Regions from separate parts of the Streptomyces diversicolor genome, predicted to be linked through region 4. Evidence: riboswitches for the same ligand, from Rfam matches in the RefSeq annotation. Region 4 holds a riboswitch; each other region holds the start of a gene.
The links. Region 4 has a riboswitch for cobalamin ahead of metE (5-methyltetrahydropteroyltriglutamate--homocysteine S-methyltransferase). Riboswitches for the same ligand answer to the same signal wherever they lie in the genome.

Region 1: linked by a shared signal. The riboswitch ahead of AC27LF_RS32205 (ribonucleoside-diphosphate reductase subunit alpha) and the one ahead of metE (5-methyltetrahydropteroyltriglutamate--homocysteine S-methyltransferase) in region 4 are both predicted to bind cobalamin.
Region 2: linked by a shared signal. The riboswitch ahead of AC27LF_RS08555 (ABC transporter substrate-binding protein) and the one ahead of metE (5-methyltetrahydropteroyltriglutamate--homocysteine S-methyltransferase) in region 4 are both predicted to bind cobalamin.
Region 3: linked by a shared signal. The riboswitch ahead of AC27LF_RS26535 ((2Fe-2S) ferredoxin domain-containing protein) and the one ahead of metE (5-methyltetrahydropteroyltriglutamate--homocysteine S-methyltransferase) in region 4 are both predicted to bind cobalamin.

Annotation. Positions count from the first base shown of each region.
Region 1 is NZ_BAAJXA010000033.1:68,333-74,081, reverse strand. It holds gene AC27LF_RS32220 (GntR family transcriptional regulator) at 30-794, shown strand; gene AC27LF_RS32215 (DUF3311 domain-containing protein) at 1,351-1,614, shown strand; gene mctP (monocarboxylate uptake permease MctP) at 1,611-3,239, shown strand; cobalamin riboswitch at 3,388-3,559, shown strand; gene AC27LF_RS32205 (ribonucleoside-diphosphate reductase subunit alpha) at 3,683-5,749, shown strand, end outside.
Region 2 is NZ_BAAJXA010000006.1:31,654-37,402, forward strand. It holds gene AC27LF_RS08530 (putative leader peptide) at 148-231, opposite strand; gene AC27LF_RS08535 (secondary thiamine-phosphate synthase enzyme YjbQ) at 355-780, shown strand; gene nhaA (Na+/H+ antiporter NhaA) at 831-2,702, opposite strand; gene AC27LF_RS08545 (hypothetical protein) at 3,185-3,412, shown strand; gene AC27LF_RS08550 (hypothetical protein) at 3,409-3,687, shown strand; cobalamin riboswitch at 3,812-4,025, shown strand; gene AC27LF_RS08555 (ABC transporter substrate-binding protein) at 4,081-5,163, shown strand; gene AC27LF_RS08560 (FecCD family ABC transporter permease) at 5,160-5,749, shown strand, end outside.
Region 3 is NZ_BAAJXA010000023.1:154,963-160,711, forward strand. It holds gene AC27LF_RS26525 (FecCD family ABC transporter permease) at 1-317, opposite strand, end outside; gene AC27LF_RS26530 (ABC transporter substrate-binding protein) at 437-1,426, opposite strand; gene AC27LF_RS26535 ((2Fe-2S) ferredoxin domain-containing protein) at 1,484-1,903, opposite strand; cobalamin riboswitch at 1,942-2,131, opposite strand; gene AC27LF_RS26540 (hypothetical protein) at 2,301-2,432, opposite strand; gene AC27LF_RS26545 (FCD domain-containing protein) at 2,980-3,303, opposite strand; gene AC27LF_RS26550 (TetR/AcrR family transcriptional regulator) at 3,607-4,218, opposite strand; gene AC27LF_RS26555 (zinc-binding dehydrogenase) at 4,313-5,275, shown strand; gene AC27LF_RS26560 (hypothetical protein) at 5,330-5,749, opposite strand, start outside.
Region 4 is NZ_BAAJXA010000019.1:117,090-122,838, forward strand. It holds gene AC27LF_RS23285 (ABC-2 transporter permease) at 1-625, shown strand, start outside; gene AC27LF_RS23290 (sensor histidine kinase) at 652-1,929, shown strand; gene AC27LF_RS23295 (response regulator) at 1,926-2,600, shown strand; cobalamin riboswitch at 2,779-2,970, shown strand; gene metE (5-methyltetrahydropteroyltriglutamate--homocysteine S-methyltransferase) at 3,142-5,460, shown strand; gene AC27LF_RS23305 (superoxide dismutase) at 5,713-5,749, opposite strand, start outside.

The DNA of each region.
Region 1 (5,749 bases), on a different contig from region 4:
TTCGGCACCAGGAGCCGGGAAGGCAGAACATGAGCACCGACGTCAGCAGTGCGGAGAACGAGGGTGGGACGACCGTCCGTACCGCGCGTGTGCCCAAGTACTACCGCCTGAAGAAACACCTGCTCGACATGACGGAGACGCTCCCGCCGGGCACCCCGGTTCCGCCGGAGCGCACGCTCGCCGCCGAGTTCGACACCTCGCGCACCACCGTCCGCCAGGCCCTGCAGGAGCTGGTGGTCGAGGGCCGGCTGGAACGGATCCAGGGCAAGGGCACCTTCGTCGCCAAACCGAAGGTCTCCCAGGCGCTGCAACTCACCTCCTACACCGAGGACATGCGCGCCCAGGGCTTGGAGCCGACCTCGCAGCTGCTGGACATCGGGTACATCACCGCGGACGACCGGCTCGCGGAACTGCTCGACATCACGGCCGGCGGCCGGGTGCTGCGCATCGAACGGCTGCGCATGGCCAACGGCGAGCCGATGGCCATCGAGACCACGCATCTGTCCGCCAAGCGCTTCCCGGCGCTGCGCCGCAGCCTCGTCAAGTACACGTCCCTGTACACCGCCCTCGCCGAGGTGTACGACGTCCGTCTCGCCGAGGCCGAGGAGACCATCGAGACCTCGCTGGCCACCCCGCGCGAGGCGGGCCTGCTCGGCACGGACGTGGGCCTGCCGATGCTGATGCTCTCCCGGCACTCGCGGGACGAGGACGGCAACCCGGTGGAGTGGGTGCGGTCGGTCTACCGCGGGGACCGCTACAAGTTCGTCGCACGGCTGAAGCGCCCGCAGGAATAGCCGGCCCGGCCCTTCGACCCGACTCGTCCGGCCCGGCTCGTCCGGCCCAGCTCTTCCGGTTCGGCCCCTCCGGCCCGGCTCGTCCGGCCCAGCAGGTCGCGATCGCCGTCCCGGACGCGTTGCGGGTGTGCATGCGGCACCTCCGCCGCCCGGCGACGGGCGCGCCGGGCGAGGCGCCCCGCGCCACCCCGGAGATCACCGCCCCAAACGGGCCGATCCCCGCACGGGCCGCGACGGGAGACGTCACGGCATGCGGCCGGCGGACCGCACAGGCCGCCCGGACCGCCCTGTCTGTACGGTAGTTGGCGGGCGAGCCGGCCCGCGAACGCCCTGTCGCGCACATCCGGAAGCGGCGTACCGAGGCGGCGCCGCCCCGCCGGGAATTCGAGCGGATGCGCACGGACCGCCAGGAACCGGACCCCCGCCAGGGCGTGCGCGGGCGCCGAGAGCGCCGTTTGCGACCGAAATACGGATGGGTACTTCCGCTTCATCGGCACCGTCACCTACATTGCCTGCGCGTTACAACAGGTCATTGGTGAGGGGACGGAGCCCAGACATGCCAGACACGTCCGAAGTGAAACCACCGGTGGTCACACCGGTACGGGTGGTGATCGCCCTGTGTCTCGTCGCACCGTTCGTGGCGATGCTCTGGGTCGGCTCCTACGCCAAGGTCGACCCCACGTTCATCGGGATCCCGTTCTTCTACTGGTACCAGATGCTGTGGGTGCTGCTCTCCACCGCGCTGACCATGATCGCCTACAAGCTGTGGCAGCGTGACCAGCGCGCCCGCCGGACCCAGGGCGGAGGTGACGCGCGATGAACGACGGCGTCAACGGCGTCGCGCTCGGCGTCTTCGTCTTCTTCTTCCTGGCCGTCACGGTCATGGGCTTCCTGGCCGCCCGCTGGCGCAAGGCCGAGAACGAGCACAGCCTCGACGAATGGGGCCTGGGCGGCCGGTCGTTCGGCACCTGGATCACCTGGTTCCTGCTCGGCGGCGACCTGTATACGGCCTACACCTTCGTCGCCGTACCGGCGGCGATCTACGCGGCCGGCGCGTCCGGATTCTTCGCCGTGCCCTACACGATCCTCGTCTATCCGCTGATCTTCACCTTCCTGCCCCGCCTGTGGTCGGTCTCGCACCGGCACGGCTACGTGACGACCTCGGACTTCGTGCGCGGCCGGTTCGGCTCCAAGGGGCTGTCGCTGGCGGTGGCGCTGACCGGCATCCTCGCCACGATGCCCTACATCGCGCTCCAACTGGTCGGCATCCAGGCGGTCCTCGACGTGATGGGCGTGGGCGGCGGCGAGAACACCAACTGGTTCGTCAAGGACCTGCCGCTGCTGCTCGCCTTCGGCGTGCTGGCCGCGTACACCTACTCCTCCGGTCTGAGGGCACCCGCGCTGATCGCGTTCGTCAAGGACACACTGATCTACATCGTGATCGCCGTGGCGATCATCTACATCCCGATCAAGCTGGGCGGGTTCGACGACATCTTCGCCAAGGCCGGCGACGCCTTCGCCCAGACCAATCCGGCCACGGGCGCGCCGCGCGGGGCGCTCGCCCCGCCGGAGGCGGGCCAGTGGACGTACGCCACGCTGGCCCTCGGCTCCGCGCTCGCGCTGTTCATGTATCCGCACTCGATCACCGCGACGCTGTCCTCGCGCAGCCGTGAGGTGATCCGCCGCAACACCACGATCCTGCCGCTGTACTCCCTGATGCTCGGCCTGCTCGGGCTGCTCGGCTTCATGGCGATCGCGGCCGGGGTCAAGGTCTCCAACGGCCAACTGGCCATCCCCCAGCTGTTCGAGGACATGTTCCCCGACTGGTTCGCGGGGGTGGCGTTCGCGGCGATCGGCATCGGCGCCCTGGTGCCCGCGGCCATCATGTCCATCGCGGCCGCGAACCTGTTCACCCGCAACATCTACAAGGACTTCATCAATCCGCACGCGACGGCCCATCAGGAGACCCGGGTCTCCAAGATCGTGTCGCTGCTGGTGAAGGTGGGCGCGCTGGTCTTCGTGCTGACCATGGACAAGACGGTCGCCATCAACTTCCAACTGCTGGGCGGCATCTGGATCCTGCAGACCTTCCCGGCCCTGGTCGGCGGCCTGTTCACCCGCTGGTTCCACCGCTGGGCGCTGCTCGCGGGCTGGGCGGTCGGCATGGTGTACGGCACGGTCGCCGCGTACGAGGTGGCCTCGCCGACGCAGAAGCACTTCGGCGGCTCGGCCAAGGAGATCCCCGGGATCGGTGAGATCGGCTACATCGGCATGACGGCGTTCGTGCTCAACGTCCTCGTCACCGTCGTCCTGACCTTCGTCCTGAAGGCCGTGAAGGCTCCCGAGGGCGTGGACGAGACGAGCCCGCAGGACTACACGGCCGACGCGGGCGACGCCGGCGTCCAGGTGGAGCTTCCGCCCGCCACGGCGGGCGCCGGGCACTGACAACACGAACACGCCCCGCACGGGCGCTGTGGCGCTGACAGCACGCCCCGCGCGGGCGTGTGGGCGCCCGCGGGAGCAACCGCGCCGCCCTGCGACGGGCCGCCGATGCCGAACCCGGCAACGGCGGCCCGTTGACGTACGACACAACATCTGGGGGTGCCACCACGGCCCGGCACTAGATGTATGCTCATGCTCGCTGTCGCCGCAGGGGAATCCGGTGCGAATCCGGAACTGTCCCGCAACGGTGTACTCATGCGCGTATGCCCGCATACCCGCATGCAGGCTTCAGTCCGAGGACCTGCCGACGGCGCACCCGGCCGTCCGGCCCGGGTGCTCTGACGTCCGGGCCTCGTGGAATGGGCCGGTGGACGCGACGCCGTGCGCGCTCGTGTGCTGCCCCCTGCCCTCTGCAAGGCCCCGTGCCGAGCGAGGGAGAGCCCCACGTGACCATCGCGCCAGCCGACCCGGCTTCAGCCGCCCAGGCGACCGCGGCCCCGGTGGAGACCGACGGCCCCGGTGCCGCGCTGCTGCGGACCCTGACCGAGCTGACCGCCGACCTCCCCGACGCCGACCCCGGCCGGGTCGCCGCCGCCGCGCTGCGCGGCCGGTCCGCGCGGTCCGACGCCGCTGCCACCGCGGAGCTTCGGGAACTGGCCACCGAGGCGGCCGCCGGCCTGATCTCGGAGGACCCCGCCTACTCCCGGCTGGCCGCCCGGCTGCTGACCCTGTCCATCCGCGCCGAGGCCGCCGCACAGGGCGTCACCTCGTTCACCGGGTCGGTCGCCGTGGGGCACCGGGAAGGGCTCATCGCCGACCGCACCGCCGCCTTCGTGCGGCGGCACGCCGAGCGGCTGGACGCGCTGATCGACACCGCGGCGGACGACCGGTTCGGCTACTTCGGGCTGCGCACGCTGCACAGCCGCTATCTGCTCCGGCACCCCCTGACCCGCCAGGTCATCGAGACGCCCCAGCACTTCATGCTGCGCGTGGCCGCCGGCCTCGCCGACGGTGATGCCGACGCCCTCTCCGGGGCAGACCCCACGCACGCCGTGGACGAGGTCGCCGCGCTCTACCGGCTGATGAGCCGCCTCGACTATCTGCCCTCCTCCCCCACGCTCTTCAACTCCGGCACCCGCCACCCGCAGATGTCGTCCTGCTATCTCCTCGACTCCCCCAAGGACGAGCTGGACTCCATCTACGACCGCTACCACCAGGTCGCCCGCCTCTCCAAGCACGCCGGCGGCATCGGCATCGCCTACTCCCGCATCCGCTCCCGCGGTTCGCTGATCCGCGGCACCAACGGGCACTCCAACGGCATCGTGCCCTTCCTGAAGACCCTCGACGCCTCCGTGGCCGCCGTGAACCAGGGCGGCCGGCGCAAGGGGGCCGCGGCGGTCTACCTGGAGACCTGGCACTCGGGCATCGAGGAGTTCCTGGAGCTGCGCGACAACACCGGTGAGGACGCCCGCCGTACGCACAACCTCAACCTCGCCCACTGGATCCCGGACGAGTTCATGCGCCGGGTCGACGCCGACGAGCAGTGGTCACTGTTCTCCCCGTCGGACGTGCCGGAGCTGGTCGACCTGTGGGGCGCGGAGTTCGACGCCGCCTACCGCGCGGCGGAGGCGGCCGGGCTCGCGAAGAAGACCATCCCGGCCCGTGACCTCTACGGCCGTATGATGCGCACCCTCGCGCAGACCGGCAACGGCTGGATGACCTTCAAGGACGCGGCCAACCGCACCGCCAACCAGACGGCCGAGCCGGGCCGTGTCGTGCACTCCTCCAACCTCTGCACGGAGATCCTGGAGGTCACCGACGACGGCGAGACCGCGGTCTGCAACCTGGGCTCGGTCAACCTCGGCGCGTTCGTGAGCGGCGGGGGCATCGACTGGGAGCGGCTGGACGAGACGGTCCGCACCGCCGTGACCTTCCTGGACCGGGTCGTCGACATCAACTTCTATCCGACCGAGCAGGCGGGCCGCTCCAACGCCAGGTGGCGGCCGGTGGGCCTCGGCGTGATGGGCCTCCAGGACGTCTTCTTCAAGCTGCGCCTGCCCTTCGACTCCCCCGAGGCGCGGGCCCTGTCCACCCGGATCGCCGAGCGCATCATGCTCGCCGCCTACGAGGCGTCCGCCGACCTCGCCGAGCGCAACGCGCCGCTGCCCGCCTGGGAGGAGACCCGTACGGCGCGGGGTGTCCTGCACCCCGACCACTACGGCGTCGAGTTCACCTGGCCCGAGCGCTGGGCGGCGCTGCGGGCGCGGATCGCGAGGACCGGCCTGCGCAACAGCCTGCTGCTCGCCGTCGCGCCCACCGCGACCATCGCGTCCATCGCCGGTGTCTACGAGTGCATCGAGCCCCAGGTCTCCAACCTCTTCAAGCGCGAGACCCTGTCCGGTGAATTCCTCCAGGTCAACTCGTACCTGGTGCGGGACCTCAAGGAGCTGGGCGTGTGGGACGCCCGCACCCGCGAGGCGCTGCGCGACGCCAACGGCTCCGTGCAGGACCTC
Region 2 (5,749 bases), on a different contig from region 4:
GGCAGCCGGGCGGGGCATGGCCGAGGGTCATGGCTGCTCCACGGGCAGAGGGAGGGACGCGGTGCGCCTTGGCGCCGCCGCGTCAGGACCGGGCGGAACGCAACGGCAGGCGTGCGGCGCGCGGATGAACGCGCGAGAGCGAGGGCGTCAGCGGCCGCGGCGACACGCGGCGGAGGCCACCCGCAGCAGGTCGATGTGACCGCGCGTGGTGAGCAGGGCTGAACGCTGCATGCGGGCGACCGTAGCCAGTCGGGGCCGCGGCGGTCAACGGCGCCTCCAAGCCTCTAAGAGCGGGCCCGCGGACCGGCGACCGGGCGACGGCCGGAACCCGGCCGGATGCGCGAGGATGGTGGCATGTCAGATGCCTTCACCACGCGCGTGCTGAACGTCGCCACCGGCTCCCGGGAGCGGGTCGTCGACCTCACCGGTGACTGCGAGGCCTTCCTGCGGGAGACGGCGGCCGGCCGCGACGGCCTCCTCAACATCTTCGTGCCGCACGCCACCGCGGGGATCGCCGTCATCGAGACCGGCGCCGGCAGCGACGACGACCTGCTGGCCGCCCTGCACACCCTGCTGCCCGCGGACGACCGCTGGCAGCACCGGCACGGCAGCCCCGGCCACGGCCGCGACCACGTCCTCCCCGCGATCGTCCCCCCGCACACCACACTGCCCGTGCTGCACGGCCGCCTGGAACTCGGAACATGGCAGTCCGTGTGCCTGGTGGACACCAACCGGGACAACCCGAACCGGCAGGTCCGGCTGAGTTTTCTGGCGGGATGACCCGGGCCGGACGGCGCCGGATGCCGGATGCCGGATGCCGGATGCCGGGGCTACGGGGCCGGGTTCGACAGTGATGCCCGGTCGCGGGCCGTGCGTACCGCCAGTGACAGTGAGGCCACGTCGTACGCGCCGTGGTGCCGCCGGCCGTTGACGAAGAACGTCGGCGTGCCCGAGACCCCGCTCAGGTCGGCCGACTCCACGTCCTCGGCCACCCGTTCCGCGCCGGCCCGCGCCCGCAGGTCGCGGCGGAACGCCGTCATGTCGAGTCCGGTCCGCTCGGCGTGCTCCAGGAGGTCCTTCACCCGGAGGCTCCCCTCGTGGCTGATCAGGACGTCGTGCAGCTCCCAGTAGCGGCCCTGCGCCGCCGCCGCCTCAGCGGCCTCAGCGGCGAGCTGCGCGTCGGGATGGACGTCGGTCAGGGGCAGATGCCGCCAGACGTAGCGCAGGTCGTCGCCGAACTCGGCCAGCAGCGCGCGCACCACCGGCTCCGCCCGTCCGCAGTACGGGCATTCGTAGTCGCCGTACTCGACCAGGGTCACCGGAGCGTCGAGCGGGCCGCGCACATGGTCGCGCGCCGTGTCGACGGGATCGCTCAGATCGACGATCGGCTGCCCCTCGCCCAGCAGCGCCCGGGTCCGCCGGCGCGCGGGCAGCAGGGCGACGGCCCGCGTCAGCACCCAGGAGATCAGACAGGACAGCACCACGGCCGCCAGAATGCCTGCCTTCGCCTGTTCGAGGCGCTGCCCGTGGAAGGCGAGCGTGGCGATCAGCAGCGCCACCGTGAAACCCACCCCGGCGAGGCTGCCGCCCACGGCGACCGCGCCCCAGCCCACCGCCGGGCGCAGCCGGCCCCGGCTCACTCGCGCCGCCAGCCAGGTGGCGCCCAGGATGCCGGCCGGCTTGCCGAGGACGTAGCCGCACACGATGCCCAGCGTGACGGGTGAGGTGAACGCCGCCGCGATCCGGTCAGCGCTGATCGTCAGGCCCGCGTTGGCCAGCGCGAACAGCGGCACGATGACATGGCTCGTCCACGGGTGGATCATCCGCTGCAGCCGCTCGTTGGGCGAGAGGGCGGAGGCCAGACCCCGGCGCAGGGTGCGTTCCAGCTCCGGTGTCGGCTGCTCCCGAAAGCCCCGGAACAGCCGGGTGACCCGCTCCAGGGCGTGCCGCTCGGCCGGATGCGCGTACGTCAGCAGCCCCATGACCAGGCCGCTGACCACCGGGTCCACCCCCGACCGCAGCAGCGCGCCCCACAGGGCCACCCCCAGGACCGCGTACACGCCGGTGATCCGGACCCCCGCCGCGCGCAGCGCGAGAAGCAGGGCGAGGACGCCGAGCGCGACGCCCAGCGCGGAGAGGCGGACCGCGCCGCTGTAGGCGAGGGCGATGACGACCAGCGCCACGAGGTCGTCGGTGACCGCGACGGTGAGCAGGAAGACCCGCAGACCGCCCGGCAGCCGGGAACCGAGCACGGCGAGCATGCCGAGGGCGAAGGCCGTGTCGGTGGACATGGCGGCGCCCCAGCCCTGCGCCGAGTCAAGTCCGGCGTTGAAGCCGAGGTAGATCGCGACCGGGACGAGCATGCCGCTGACCCCGGCGACCACCGACAGCACGACGCGGCGCCGCTCGCGCAGTTCCCCCACGTCGACCTCGCGGCGGGCCTCAAGACCCACGACGAAGAAGAACAGCGTCATCAGACCGCTGTTCACCCACTCGCGCAGCTCCAGCGAGACACCGGCCGAACCGATCGTCAGCGACATGTCCGTCCGCCACCATGACGCATAGCCGCCGGGGGAGACGTTGGTCCAGACAAGGGCCACGATCACCGCGCCGAGCAGCACGGCGGCGCTGCCGGTCTCGGTCCGCAGGAAGGTGCGCAGCGGGCTGCGCGGACCCGCGCCGCACGCGGTCTGTCCGGTCATGGACACGGCCCCGGACGGTGCGGGACCGGTCGGCTCTGGCGGCACGTCGTGCTCCCGCATCCCGATCAGTCGACGAAGACCCCGGCCGGGTCGATGGGCGGGAGTCGGCCGGGCGGGGACGGCCGTCCTCCTGGACGGGTACGCGGCACCGGGGGCCGGGGGCGGAGCCGGATGCGTCGCGTGCGTGCCAGTTTACTGAGGGGGCCGACGCGGGGCCGGGGACCGACCGCGGCCTTCTCCCCGCGAGTGGGCAGAATTTGCGTCGCTGTGCAAATATGGAGGGGTGCCGGAAGCCCGGAGGACCGGGTGCCCGCCGACCGAGGAGGAGGTGAGCGACATGGATCGCAGCAGCAGTAGTACGGGCCACGCGAGGCCCCGCATCCCCATGTCCCCCCGCTCCTCGGGCACCCGGTAGCCCCCCGCCCCGCACGGCGGCTGCCATGCCCTCGACCTGCCCCGCCGCGACGGAAGGGGAGGTACCCATGGCCACCCCGACCACCTTCGGCCTCACTCTCCACCGTGCCGCCTCCTGTGTGGCGCCCGGCGACGGCTTGCCCGGCGCCGTGGCCGCCCGTGTCCATCGCAGTGGTGAGCCCGCCCGCCGGCTGGAACGGCTCGTCGCGCGGCTCTTCCCGGAGCCCGGCGTGCGGGATGCGTACCGGCGCCCGGACCGCGGCCCGCTCGGCACGGCACGGGAGGTGACGGCATGACCGACCTCGACACCCAGAGCGCACGCCGCACCGTCCGCCGCGCCGCCCGGCGCCTGGCGGAGGACGCACCCAAGCTCGTCGTCGGCTCCGCGGACGCGTACCGGACCGGCCTCGCCACCCGCGCCGCCGACCTGCGCCGGGCCGTGCTCGCCGCCTGGCTCACCGGCGTGCCCGAGCACGTCATAGCCGCCGACGGCGGACTGTCCCCGGCCGTCGTGCACGAGTGGATCTGCGCCGGGACCCCGCCCGTGGACCCGGAGGACGGAACGGGGTGAGGCACGACGTCCCACCCGGGCCGGAGCGCCGGTGTCGGGGGGCGGCCCGGCACGCCGATGCCGGCGTGGCCGATGCGGGCGCCCGGCCCGGGGACGGGGCCCGGTCCGGGCGGCCGGGCGATCTTGGTAGCCTGGCCGGGCCAGTCGTGCCACATCCGAGGCCAGGGAATCCGGTGCGAATCCGGAACTGACGCGCAGCGGTGAGGGGGACGGGCAGGGCACACCAAGCCACTGGGAGGGGTTCGGGCCGGCCGCGAGGCCGGTGCGGGGCCGTACCGGGAAGGCGCCCCGTCCGGACGAACCCGAGTCCGAAGACCTGCTGGCACCTCCGCGCCCCGTGCGCGGAGGACGTCCGTAGGCCAGGCTCCGCGTACGAGCCCCGACACCCGAGGCATGCCCGTGCTCCGTTCCCCGTTTTCCCCGTTTTCTGCGTTTTCTGCGTTTTCTGCCACGTGCCGTCCCGCCGTGCTGTTGCTCGCCCCGGCGCTGCTGCTGACCGGGTGCGCAGGCCCCGGCGGAAACGCCCCCGACTCCGGCCGCTCCGCCGCCGGTTACCCCCGCACCATCGACAACTGCGGCCACCCGGTCACCCTGACGTCGGCCCCCGAACACGCCGTCTCCCTCAACCAGGGCAGCACCGAGATCCTGCTCTCCCTCGGTCTCGGGGACCGTCTCGCCGGCACCGCCACCTGGACCGACCCGGTGATGAAGGGCCTGGAGAAGGCCAACGCGTCCGTGCCCCGGCTCGCCGAGAACAACCCCTCCTTCGAGAAGGTGCTCGACGCCGGACCCGACTTCGTCACCGCGTCGTTCGTCTCCACCCTCGGCCAGGGCGGCGTCGCCACCCGCGAGCAGTTCGAGAAGCTGGGCGTGCCCACATACGTCTCCCCCTCCGACTGCGCCGCCGGAAAGGACAACGACAGCGGCGGCGACGGCTCCCGCAGCGCCCCGCTCACCCTCGACACCGTGTACGGCGAGATACGCGACCTGGCCCGCGCGTTCGGCGTCGACGAACGCGGAGACCGGCTCGTCGCACGCCTGAAGGAGCGGGTGCGGGCGGCCACCGACGGCCTCGACGCCTCCGGTGTCTCGCTCATGTACTGGTTCGCCAACTCCCAGTCGCCCTACCTGGCCGGCTGCTGCGGCGCCCCCGGCGCCATCACCCGGGCCGTCGGCGCCTCGAACGTGTTCTCCGACACCCACGACGAGTGGCCCCAGATCAACTGGGAGACCGTCGCCGACCGCGACCCGGACGCCATCGTCCTCGGCGATCTGACCCGCAGGTCCCAGACGGCCGAGAGCGCCAAGGCCAAGATCCGCTTCCTGGAGAGCGACCCCGCCACCCGCAACCTCACCGCCGTCAGGAAGAAGCGGTACATCCTGCTCAGCGGACAGGCCATGAACCCGTCCATCCGCACGGTCGAGGGGATCGAACGGGTCGCCGCCGGACTGCGTGACCTCGGGCTCGCCAAGTGAACCTCCGCGCCTCGCTGTTGACCGCCGGCGGGCTGCTGGCGGTGACCGCGTCGGTGGCGTTCGCCGTGACCATCGGCCCCGCCGACATCTCCACGGCCGACGTCTGGGCCTGCGTCGCCGCACATCTCGGCTTCGGAGACAGCCAGTTGGCGCCGCTGCGGGACGGCATCGTATGGAACCTGCGCATGCCCCGCACCCTGCTGGCCGCCCTGTGCGGCGCGGGCCTCGCGGTATGCGGGGCGGTCATGCAGTCCCTGCTGCGCAATCCGCTCGCCGACCCGTTCGTGCTCGGGGTGTCCTCCGGGGCGTCCACCGGCGCCGTCGCCGTGGTCGTGCTCGGGGTCGGCGGGGGAGCGGTGTCCCTGTCGGCGGGCGCGTTCGCCGGCGCCCTGCTGTCCTTCGGGCTCGTCCTCGTGCTCGGCCACACCCTCGGCGGCGCCCCCGACCGGGTGGTGCTCTCCGGCGTGGCGGCCATGCAACTGTTCTCCGCGCTCACCTCGTTCACCGTTCTGACGTCGGCGGACGCGGAGACCACCCGAGGCGTGCTGTTCTGGCTGCTCGGCTCGCTGACCGGCGCCGGCTGGGG
Region 3 (5,749 bases), on a different contig from region 4:
ACCCCCAGCAGCATCGGATCGGCGAGCGGATTGCGGACCAGGGCCTGCAACGCCATCCCCGCCACCGACAGTCCGGCTCCCACCACCGCGCACAGCAGTACCCGGGGCAGCCGGACATCGGCGACGATCGTCTCCCGCACGGGGGGCCACGTCGCATCGGCCAGGGCGGGGTGCAGGTGGTGGAGCAGAATGCCCCACACCTCTGTGGCCGGGATCGTGACCGAACCGGCCGCGATCCCGAACGTCGCCGCCACCGCCACCAGGGCGGCGAGCCCGGCCAGCACCAGGGCGTAGGGAAGCCTGCGGCCTCCGGTCACGGCCTGCGCGGCCCCGGCCCCGGGGGAGCTCTTGCCGACCGCCTCTACAGGAGCCGGCACCCCGCCCGCCTTCCCCGTGACAGCGTCTCGGCCGGCGGCGGCCGGCTCTGTCACGCCGGTCACCGGAAGCGGTCCGGGTGGAGCTGACGGGCCAGCGACGAGACGGCCGCGGGTACCCGTACGCCCACGACGGTGGAGGACAGCGGCAGCACCGCGAACCGCTGGTTCCTGATGGCGGGCACGTCCTTCAGCGCCGGGTTCGCGAGCAGGAACTCCTTCTTCTGCGCCACAGTCTGGTCGCCGTAGTCGTAGATGACGATGGCCTCGGGCGCCCGCTCGGCCACCTGCTCGAACGACACGTCACCGAACGGTTTGTCGAGGTCGGCGAAGAGGTTGACCCCTCCGGCCCGCTCGATCATGTCGTTGCCGATGCCCGCGCCGCCCGCGGTGAAGGCGGTCTTGTCGCCGCTGTCGTAGACGAACAGCTTCACCGGCTCGACGCCGTCGAGTTGCTCGTCCACCTCCTCCAGGGTGGTGTGCAGCCGCTCGATCTGCCGCTCGGCCCGCTCGGGGACGCCGAAGACCTTGGCGACCTCGCGGATCTCCCGGTCCATCAGGGTCATCGTCACCGGCCCGGACGGGCACTCCTCGATGTTGAGGCGGGTGTTGATGCCGGCCTTGGTGAAGGCGTCACGGGAGCGGCCCTCCTTCTCGTCGAAGGTGGAGGCCCAGCCGCCGTAGACGAAGTCGGGCTCGGCGGCCAGCAGCGTCTCGTACGACGGATACTCCTTCGACAGCACCTTCACCTTGTCGTAGGCGGCCCGGTACTCGGGGAGGATCTCGTCATCGAGGTAGCCCGTGCCGACCATCGACTTCTCCAGCCCGAGCGCCAGCATCACCTCGGTAGCGTGCTGGTTCAGTGACACCGCGCGCCGCGGCGGGTGCTGAAACGTCGTCTTCACTCCGCAGTTGGACACGGTGACCGGGAAGCCCTTCGCGGCGGGCCTTTCGGCGCCACCGGCGTTGTCCTGGGCGTTTGTGCCGCAACCGGAGATCAGCAGAGCTGTGGTCATGGCCAGCAGGGGGGACAGCGGACGTCTGCCCGTCATGGAAAGGTTCCTCTCGCAAGGGTGGTATGGAGGGGTCGGTGCGCAGGCCGCGCGGGCTCAGGTGGCCGCGCGGCGCCGAGGCGGGGTGAAGGCGTAGAGGTCGAGGATCTCGGGCCGGGCAGCGATCCCGGGGCCGCCCGCCCGCACCCAGGCGGCGATGTCCTCGGTCGCGGCCGGGTCGTTGACCAGGCCCAGCCAGACCGGCCGTGCCCCGGCGGCCCGTCCGGCGACGGAGGGCTGCACGACGATCACGTTGGCCTGATCGCACACGTCCAGGCAGGCGGAGACGCGTACGGGAGCGGCCTCGCGCAGGCGCGCGGTCTGCGCCGTGTGATCGACCCCGGTCACTTTGGGACTGCCGCAGCAGCAGTCCTGGCACACGACGACCCGGCACGGCACCGGATCGACCGCTCCTGTGCCGACCGGTCCTGTGCCCACCGGGCTCTCGTGCGCTCCCTCGGCCGGCCTCACGGGCATGCCGAACCACCCTCCTCCGGGGAAATCCGCCCCGGGTTCGTCGAGGAGGCGACCGCGTGAGTCTCCTGGCTCTCGGGTCGAAGCTCGTCCCGGCCTTCCCACCCGCCTTCGGGAGGTGGCCTGTTCGGGATCCGCTCGCCGATCACAGTGGCGGGACCGCGCCGGATTCACACCGGCTTCCTCGTTCCGCCGTCGCCTTGTCGCCGAGCATCATCGCATCTGGGACACGGCGCGTCATCAGGGCCCCAACCCGAGGGTGGTGACGCCGCCTCCTGCCCGGCAAACGAAGCCGACGCGCCTTCCGCAGCCGTTTCCGGGCACCGCCGCGCCGCTGCTGGTTCGGCGTCGAGGCGGCTGAGGACGGGATACCGCTCATTCTGGCTGGGAGGGCTGTCGGCTACTCGGCTTCCTGCGGTTTCCGGTTGAGCAACCCGCCGTAGGCCGGGCAGCGGTCGAGCAGGGCCTGGTGCGGTCCCATGTCGACGATCCGGCCGCCTTCGAGGAGGACGACGGTGTCGGCGGTGCTCAAGTTGGAGGGGCGGTGGGCGACGATCAGGGTGGTATGTCCGATGGGGGTGGCGCGCAGGGCGCGGTCGGCTTCGGCCTCGCTCTCGGCGTCGAGGTCGGAGACGGCCTCGACGAGGACGAGGCGGCGGATGAGGAAGAAGCGCCTCGAAACTCCGCTAAGTACACCCGGGACACGAGGGCAGGGACCACTGACAGCACCGCTCGATCACAAGATCAGCGACTGAGCCGAATTACGTGATCGTTCACACGTGAGGGTGCTTGACCGGGACCACCCGCCGGAACAGCATCCATGGTTCGTCCGGCACCAATCGCCCAACCAAGTCCGCCATGCTCCATCAACGACCCATCAGCGCCAAAGGAAACGGTGCCTATAGAGGCACGGTGTCAGCTACTGGCATCGGATCATCACTCCGGTAGGTGCTCCGGCGTCGCGGGAACCACGGCCGATACTGGCTGTAGCCCCGACGGCAGAGGTCTGGGGAATCGGAAGGATCGTCGCCCCCGGCCGCGGTGAGTACCCGTGCGCTCATCCGCCGGGGCGTTGTGCGTCAGTGTTCGATGCCCAGTCGCTCGATCGCCGTGGTCATGTGTGCGCGCAGGATCTCCTGGGCCGCTGCTGCGTCTCCACGTGCGATCGCGTCGACGATGGGCGTGTGCGAGGCCACCGACGTGGCCACGTCGCGGCGTTCGCCGGCCGCGCTCATGATCACCACGCCCATCGGTCCCTCAAGCTGCCGCCAGGTCTTGACGAGAACCGAGTTGCCGGAGAGCTGGCACAACATCAGGTGGAAACCGAGATCGGCCTCGACCTTCGCCGCCAGACCCGCTCCTGACCCGAACGCGTCGTGGAGCTTTGTCAGGGCCTTGCGCAGGGTTTCGGCCGCGTGCTGTCGGCGCGGGTTCGCCGGCGAGTATCCATCCCCACGTCGTCAGCGAGATCCGGTAGATGCGCGCGGAGGACTTCGCGATGCCCGCGCCGATGAGGTACCGCTCGACCGCCGCGGTGTACGACGAGGGCGGGGCGGACAGGGGTACGACCCGGGCGCGCGGCAGCCAGAGCGCGCCCTCACTCACGGACTCGGTCACCGTTTCGATCGTCATGTCAGTCCCGCCCTTCCGGCTCTGCCACAGTAAATCCGGCATTGACCGCGACAGGTCGTGGGCTGGTGCGGATGTCATGTCAGTCGTGCCGCTGGTGGTAGTGGTGCATGCCGAGGGCAGGCTTCGAACGCCTGGATCACCAGCCCTGCGAAGCGTCGGGAGGCCCTGACCTGGCTGCCAGCCGAGGCGACGTGGATCCCCTTGTTGGCCATGAGTACGAGAATCAGGTCGTCCAGGACGAAGTCGGACCGCAGGTGCCCCGCTTCCTTGGCTCGCTGTGCCAGTCCGGCGACTGCTTTCACCGTGCACTCACGGCCTGCGGCGACATCCCTCACCCCCGGGTAGGCGGACAGGAAGGCTTCGGTGAAGCCCCGATCGCGTGCGTGCAGCTCACAGATCCTCTCGATCACCAGGCACAGGCCACGCCACGGATCAGGATCGGCGCACCCCTCGTCGACAATGGCGCGACATGCATGGAACTGGTCCGCGAAGGCCTCGGCGACCAGCATCTGCTTGGTCGGGAAGCGACGGTACAAGGTGGCAGGTCCCACCCCGGCGCGCCGCGCGACCTCCCGCATCGGCACGTCCAGGCCGTCGGCGGAGAACAGCGCTCGGGCCGCATCGAGGATGCGTTCGCGGTTGTCCAGCGCGTCGGAGCGCAACATATGAGGCAAACGGTCCGTCACCACTCTCACATTACCCAAGCGGACGAGGGCGTCCGTTACCGTCCGAGACGTAGAAGCCCTCGCGCTTGAGCGGTCCGAGAACCTGGAGACCACATTGAAGGCAATCTCGATCCAGACGTTCGGAAGTCCTGACGGCCTGGCCGCTGTCGACCTGCCGGTACCCGCACCTGCTGCCGGACAGGTACTGATAGCCACCGAGGCGGTGGGCGTCGGTGGTGTCGACACCGTGATCCGAAGCGGGGCTCTGGCCGCCTACGGCTTCAAGGAGGGCCACATCCCGGGTGGCGAAGTGGCGGGCACTGTGACCGCGGTCGGTGACGGCGTCGACGCGTCGTGGCTCGGCCAGCGGGTGTGGGGCTTCACCGGCACCGGCGGAGGCTACGTCGAACAGGCCGTCGCGCCAGTCGAGCAGATCCTCCCCCTGCCCAGCAGCCTGTCCGCCGCTGCCGCGGTGACGCTCGGCAGTTCCGGTGCGGTGGCCCACTTCGGGCTTCGCCACGCCCGTTTCACTCCCGGGGAGACGGTCTTGGTGCGCGGCGCAGCCGGCAGTATCGGGATCATGACAGTGCAGCTCGCGGCTCGCGGTGGTGCCGCCGCGGTGGCGGTTACGACATCGTCATCCGAGCGCGGCGAGCGGCTGCGCCGCCTCGGCGCGACCCATGTGCTGGACCGCTCCGGCGACGGAGGGGAAGAGGCTCCCGCGGGCTATGACGTCATCATCGATGTTGTGGCCGGTGAGGACATGCCGTCGTTCTTCGACAGGCTCAACCCGAACGGCCGCATGGTGGCCGTGGGCGCTGTCGCAGGTCAGCCGCCCGCAGACTTCGGCACGAGGATCATGGCGGCGTTCCAGAAGTCGATGTCCTTCGCCGCTTTCAGCGCAGCTACCGTCACCCCAGCCGACCTGAGTGCCGTACGCAGCGAGCAGTTTGCCGCAGCCAGCCGTGGCGAGATCGAAGCGGTGGTGCACGAACTGCTGCCGCTGGATGAAGCTGTGCTGGCGCACCAGAAGATGGACGCGGGTGAAGTCGTCGGCAGGATCGTGCTGACACCATAGTCCCCGCGCTCTCTCCTCCGTGGGGCGCCTGGGGCATCCACGGGTCGGGTCCCGTCATGAGAGACGCCGGCGCGGCCCTCTCGCGGTGCTGCACGGGCGCAGGTTCACTTGTTTGAACCAAGGACCTGAAGGGCTGAGCACGCCGTCAATGTCCCGGGTGGTGCGTTCGATGTATCCGGGGAAGATGTTGCTGGTCGCCATCTGCGAGGGCACCGGCGGTGTGCGGGGGTTCGGCCTGGGCGCCGTGTGTGGAGCTGGAGTGGGTGTGACAGGGATGGGGTGTTCAAGAGCCCGCAGCCGCGCACCGAGCTCTTCCCGCGCGAACCTGTTGCTCTCCTCAGCGCTCTCGCACCAATCGTCGAGGATGATGAAGAGCTCCATCAGGGCCTCGCGCGCGTTGGGCCACTTGGTATCGGGCTGAGCGAGCGTGGTCTTGATGCCCTGGGCGATGCTTGCTCCGGCTTTCGCGACCGT
Region 4 (5,749 bases):
CGACGGGGACTTCGCCGACGCGAGCGCGGTGAGCCTGTCCCTGTTCGGTACGAACTTCGCCCAGCTCGCCCTCGGTGTGCTCGGTGTGCTGGTCACGGCCGGGGAGTACTCGACCGGCATGATCCGTTCGACGATGGCGGCGGTGCCGCGGCGGCTGCCCGTGCTGTGGTCGAAGGCGGCGGTGTTCGGGCTGGTGGCGCTGGTGGCCGGCACGGTCGGCGCGTTCGTCACCTTTCTGATCGGCGGCGGCATCGTCTCGGGCACACCCGCGGCCATGGGTCTGTCGCACGCCGGTGTCGTCCGCAGTCTGCTGGGCGCCGGCCTCTATCTCGGCCTGGTCGGGGTGATCGGCGCCGCGCTCGGCGCGCTGCTGCGGTCCGTGGCCGGCGGCATCTCGGTGCTGGTCGCCGCGCTGATGCTGGTACCCGGTCTGATCTCGCTGCTGCCGAGTTCCTGGCAGAACGACGTCAGCCCCTATCTGCCCAGCAACGCGGGGCAGTCCCTGTTCGCCCTGACCCATGACTCCACCGTCCTGTCCCCCGGTGCCGGACTGCTGGTCTTCCTCGGCTGGACGGTGCTCGCGCTGGCGGGAGCGGCGTACCGGCTGCGGCGCAGCGACGTCTGAGCCCGCACCATGGGCAGGTGACATCCGTGACCACCACCACCGACGACGTGCTCGGCACGGGCTCGCTGGTCGCCTTCTTCAGCCGGAGCGGCCAGCGGCTGCGCCGCGCCGACCGCGCCCGGCCCTGGGTGCTGGACACGGCGGTGGTGGTCGTCGTCTTCGTGATGTTCTGCCTGCCTGACCTGCTGGGCGAGGGCTCCGGGGACGGGGACGAGCCGCGGCGGCTGTTGTTCGCGCATCCGCCCACGGCGGCCGTGCTGGCGTTGCAGGCCGGGCTGGTGCTGCCGCTGCTGTGGCGGCGGCGCAGGCCCGCGGCGGCCTTCGGCGTGATCACGGCGGTGTTCGCGGTGCAGTGGTCGCTGAACGTCGCGCTGCGCGCCGATGTCGCCCTGTTCATCGCGGTGTACAGCCTGGCCCTGCACGGGCGGCCCCGGCACCTGCCGTGGGCCTGCGGGGTGATGGCGGCGGCGATGGCGCTGGTCGCGGTACGGGCGTCGGTCGCGGTGTCCGTCTGGGACGCGCTGTTCCTGCTGCTGAGCACGGCGACGGCCGCCGTGGCGCTCGGTCTGATGGTGCGGATCCGGCGGGCCCAGCTGGCCGGGCTGCGGGACCGGGCGGCCCGGCTTGAGGTCGAGCGCGACCAGCGCAGCCGGCTCGCGACGGCGACCGAGCGGGCGCGGGTGGCCCGGGAGATGCACGACATCGTCGGCCACAACCTGTCCGTCATCATCACCCTCGCCGACGCGGGCGCCTACGCCGGTGACCGGGAGCCGCAGCGCGGCACGGAGGCGCTGCGGCTCATCGGCGACACCGGCCGGCAGGCCCTCGGGGAGCTGCGGCGGGTGCTCGGCGTGCTGCGGGAGGCGGACGGTTCCGCGCACCGGCCCGAGCTGAGCCCGCAGCCGGGCATCGCGGACATCGAAGCGCTGTGCGCGGGGGTGCGGGGCGCCGGTCTCGACGTCGTCTACCGCACGTCGGGCGATGTGGACGCGCTGGACGGCGGGGTCCAGCTGACGGTCTACCGCATCGTGCAGGAAGCCCTCACGAACACCCTCAAGCACGCCGGGTCCGAGGCCCGGGTGAGACTGGCGGTCGTGGTCGAGGACGACCGGCTGCGCATCCGGGTCGAGGACAGCGGCCCGGCCGTGCGGCCAGGGCGGCCGAACGAGGAGGGACACGGTCTGGTGGGCATGCGCGAACGGGCCGCGCTCTACGACGGAAGCGTCAGCGCGGGGCCGACCGCCGACGGCGGCTGGCGGGTGGAGGCCACCCTCGCCCTCACACCCCGCGGCGGCGCCCGATGACCACCGTACTGATCGTGGACGACCAACCACTCCAGCGCTACGGCTTCCGTATGCTTCTCGATTCCATCCCTGAGACGGACGTGCTGGGCGAGGCCGCTCACGGCGCGGAAGCCGTTCGCATGGCCGCGGAACTGCGGCCGGACGTCGTGCTCATGGACGTACGCATGCCCGGCATGGACGGTATCGAGGCCACCCGCCGCATCGTGGCCGCCGGCGACCGCTCGCGGGTCCTGGTGCTGACCACGTTCGACCTCGACGAGTATGTGCACGCCGCGCTGCGCGCGGGCGCCAGCGGCTTCCTGCTCAAGGACGCGCGGCCCGATGAACTCCTCGCCGGGATCCGGGCGGTGGCGGCGGGCGACGCGATCATCGCCCCCGCCCTCACCCGCCGTCTCCTGGACGAGTTCACCCGTCACCCTCCGGCGTACGGCGCGGGCGGCCCGGGGGCCGCGGACCCGAGGCTCGACTCCCTGACCGGCCGCGAGCGGGAGATCCTGGTCGCCATCGGCAGGGGCTGGACCAACGGAGAGATCGCCGCGCACTTCGTCGTGGCCGAGTCCACCGTCAAGACCCATGTCGGCCGCGTCCTCGCCAAGATCGGCGCCCGCGACCGCGTGCAGGCGGTGATCTTCGCGTACGACCACGGATTGGCCCGCCCGAACGCGGACTGAACACCCACCGCTCGGCCGGCCGGTGCCGGCAGGCGCCCATCCGCCGTATGCGCGGGCGCAGTTGACCGGGTGGCCCATCGGTGCGGTCGCGCCCGCGTCCGGGATTGCGCCGCACCGTCCGGATGCTGGAAGTCATGTCCTGCTCCGGGGCGGCGGCACGTAGGCTGGCCGGTGCAGCTGGTTCGCCCTGTCCGCCAGGCAGGCGCGTCGCAAGAGGGAACCCGGTGGGAATCCGGGACTGCCCCGCAGCGGTGAGCGGGAACGACCGCCGTCATACGCACTGGGCCCGGACGTGACGGGCCTGGGAAGCGACGGCCAGTAGGTGTCTCGTACGACAACGAGGCGTGCCCGCGAGTCCGAAGACCTGCCACTGCCCGCGCGCGGACCGCCGTGCGCGGAGATCCCGTTGACCCCGAGGGCGGGTCGGTGCGCATGTCGGTCGGGCACGGACGTCGTGGCTCGTCCGTGCTGTCCATCCCTTCGCGCTCTCGCTCGGTGTCTTCGGGGTCGCTCTCGTCCAGAGCTCGCGAAGGAGAGTTTCGTGACAGCGACATCCACGGCCCCGGCGGTGCGGGCCACCGTCCACGGCTACCCCCGTCAGGGCCCGGACCGGGAACTGAAGAAGGCGATCGAGGGCTACTGGGAGGGCCGCGTCACCGCGGACGCCCTCCGCGGGACAGCCGCGGGCATCCGCCGCGCCAACTGGCGGCAGCTGGCCGGCGCCGGTCTCCATGAAGTCCCGACCGGTGACTTCTCGTACTACGACCATGTCCTGGACACCACCGTCATGGTGGGCGCGATCCCCGAGCGGCATCGCGCCGCGGTCGAGGCGGACGGGCTCGCCGGGTACTTCGCGATGGCGCGCGGCACGCAGGACGTGGCGCCGCTGGAGATGACCAAGTGGTTCGACACCAACTACCACTATCTGGTCCCGGAGTTGGGCCCGGAGACCGTGTTCGAAGCCCATGCGGGCAAGCAGGTCGGGGAACTTCGCGAAGCCCTCGCTCTCGGTCTCCGCGCTCGTCCGGTGCTGCTCGGTCCCCTCACCTATCTGCTGCTCGCCAAGCCCGCCCCCGGTGTCCCGGCCGGCTTCGCGCCGCTCACGCTCCTCGACCGGCTGCTGCCGGTGTACGCACGGGTTCTCGCCGAGCTGCGCGCGGCTGGCGCCGAGTGGGTGCAGTTGGACGAACCCGCCCTGGTGCAGGACCGCACCCCGGCCGAGCTGAACGCGGCCGCCCGCGCCTACCGCGACCTGGGCCTGCGCGGTGACCGTCCCAAGCTCCTGGTCGCGTCGTACTTCGACCGGCTCGGCGAGGCCCTGCCCGTGCTCGCCAAGGCGCCCGTGGACGGACTCGCCCTGGACTTCACCGGTCCAGCGGCGGCGAACCTCGACGGCCTCGCGGCGGCCGGGGGCCTGCCGGGCAAGCGGCTCGTGGCGGGCATCGTCGACGGCCGCAATGTGTGGATCAACGACCTGGGCAGGTCACTGTCCACCCTGGGCACGCTCCTCGGCCTCGCCGACCGCATGGACGTGGCCGCCTCCTGCTCCCTGCTGCACGTACCGCTGGACGCCGCCGCCGAACGGGACATCGATCCGCAGATCGCCCGCTGGCTGGCCTTCGCCCGGCAGAAGACCGCCGAACTCGTCACCCTCGCCCGCGGCCTGGCCCACGGCCCCGGCACCATCGCCGCCGAACTGGCCGCCAACCGCGCCGGCCTCGCCTTGCGCGCGGCCTCCCCGCTCACAAGGGATCCGGCCGTACGGGCCCGCACGGCCGCCGTCACCGCGGCCGACGCCCGCCGCAGCGAGCCGTACGCCGAACGTGTCGCCGCCCAACGGGCCCATCTCAGGCTGCCGTTGCTGCCGACCACGACGATCGGCTCCTTCCCGCAGACCGGCGAGCAGCGCGCCGCGCGCGCGGCCCTGCGGGCGGGGAAGATCGGCACGGCGGCCTACGAGCAGCGCATCGAGGCCGAGATCCGGGAGGTGATCGCGTTCCAGGAGAAGACCGGCATCGACGTCCTGGTGCACGGCGAGCCGGAACGCAACGACATGGTCCAGTACTTCGCGGAACAGCTCAGCGGGTATCTGGCGACACGGCACGGCTGGGTCCAGTCGTACGGCACCCGCTATGTGCGCCCGCCGATCCTGGCCGGCGACGTCTCGCGGCCCGAGCCGATGACGGTGCGCTGGACGACGTACGCCCAGTCGCTCACCGCACGCCCGGTCAAGGGCATGCTCACCGGTCCCGTCACCATGCTCGCCTGGTCCTTCGTGCGCGACGACCAGCCCCTGTCCGAGACCGCCCGGCAGGTCGCCCTGGCCCTGCGCGACGAGGTCGACGACCTGGAGGCGGCGGGCACTTCGGTGATCCAGGTGGACGAGCCCGCGCTGCGGGAGACGCTGCCGCTGCGTGCCGCCGACCGCCCGGACTATCTGGCCTGGGCCACGGAGGCGTTCCGCCTGGCGACCGCCGGAGTGCGGCCGGCCACCCAGATCCATACGCACATGTGCTACGCCGAGTTCGGCGATGTCGTCCAGGCCATCGATGACCTCGACGCCGATGTCATCAGCCTGGAGGCGGCCCGCTCCCGCATGCAGGTCGCCCGGGAACTGGCGGCGCACGGCTATCCGCGCGAGGCCGGACCGGGCGTGTACGACATCCACTCCCCGCGGGTGCCGAGCACGCGGGAGGCGGCCGATCTGCTGCGCACCGGCCTGCGGGCCATCCCGGTGGAACGCCTGTGGGTCAACCCCGACTGCGGTCTGAAGACCCGCGGCTGGCCGGAGGTCCGGGCCTCCTTGGAGAACCTGGTCGCCGCGGCCCGGGAGGTGCGCGCGGAACTGTCCTCGGACTGACCGTCGGACGGCGGACGGCGGACGGCGGTCGGCGGACGGCGGTCGGCGGACGGCGGACCGCCGGGTCCGTGGCGGAAGGGGAAAGCTCCCGCGGGCATTCGCCTCGCGGGAGCTTTCCGTCGGGGTGTGCCCGCCGGTCGGGCGGGCGCGGGTGTGGTGTGGCCGGTCGCGCGGTTCCCCGCGCCCCTTGGGGGTGAGCGGTGAGAAGGCGGTCACGAGCAGGGCGTCCGTGCGGCGGACGCGGTTACGGCGTCACGGTGCGAGCAGCAGGCCGTTGCCGCGTTCCTTG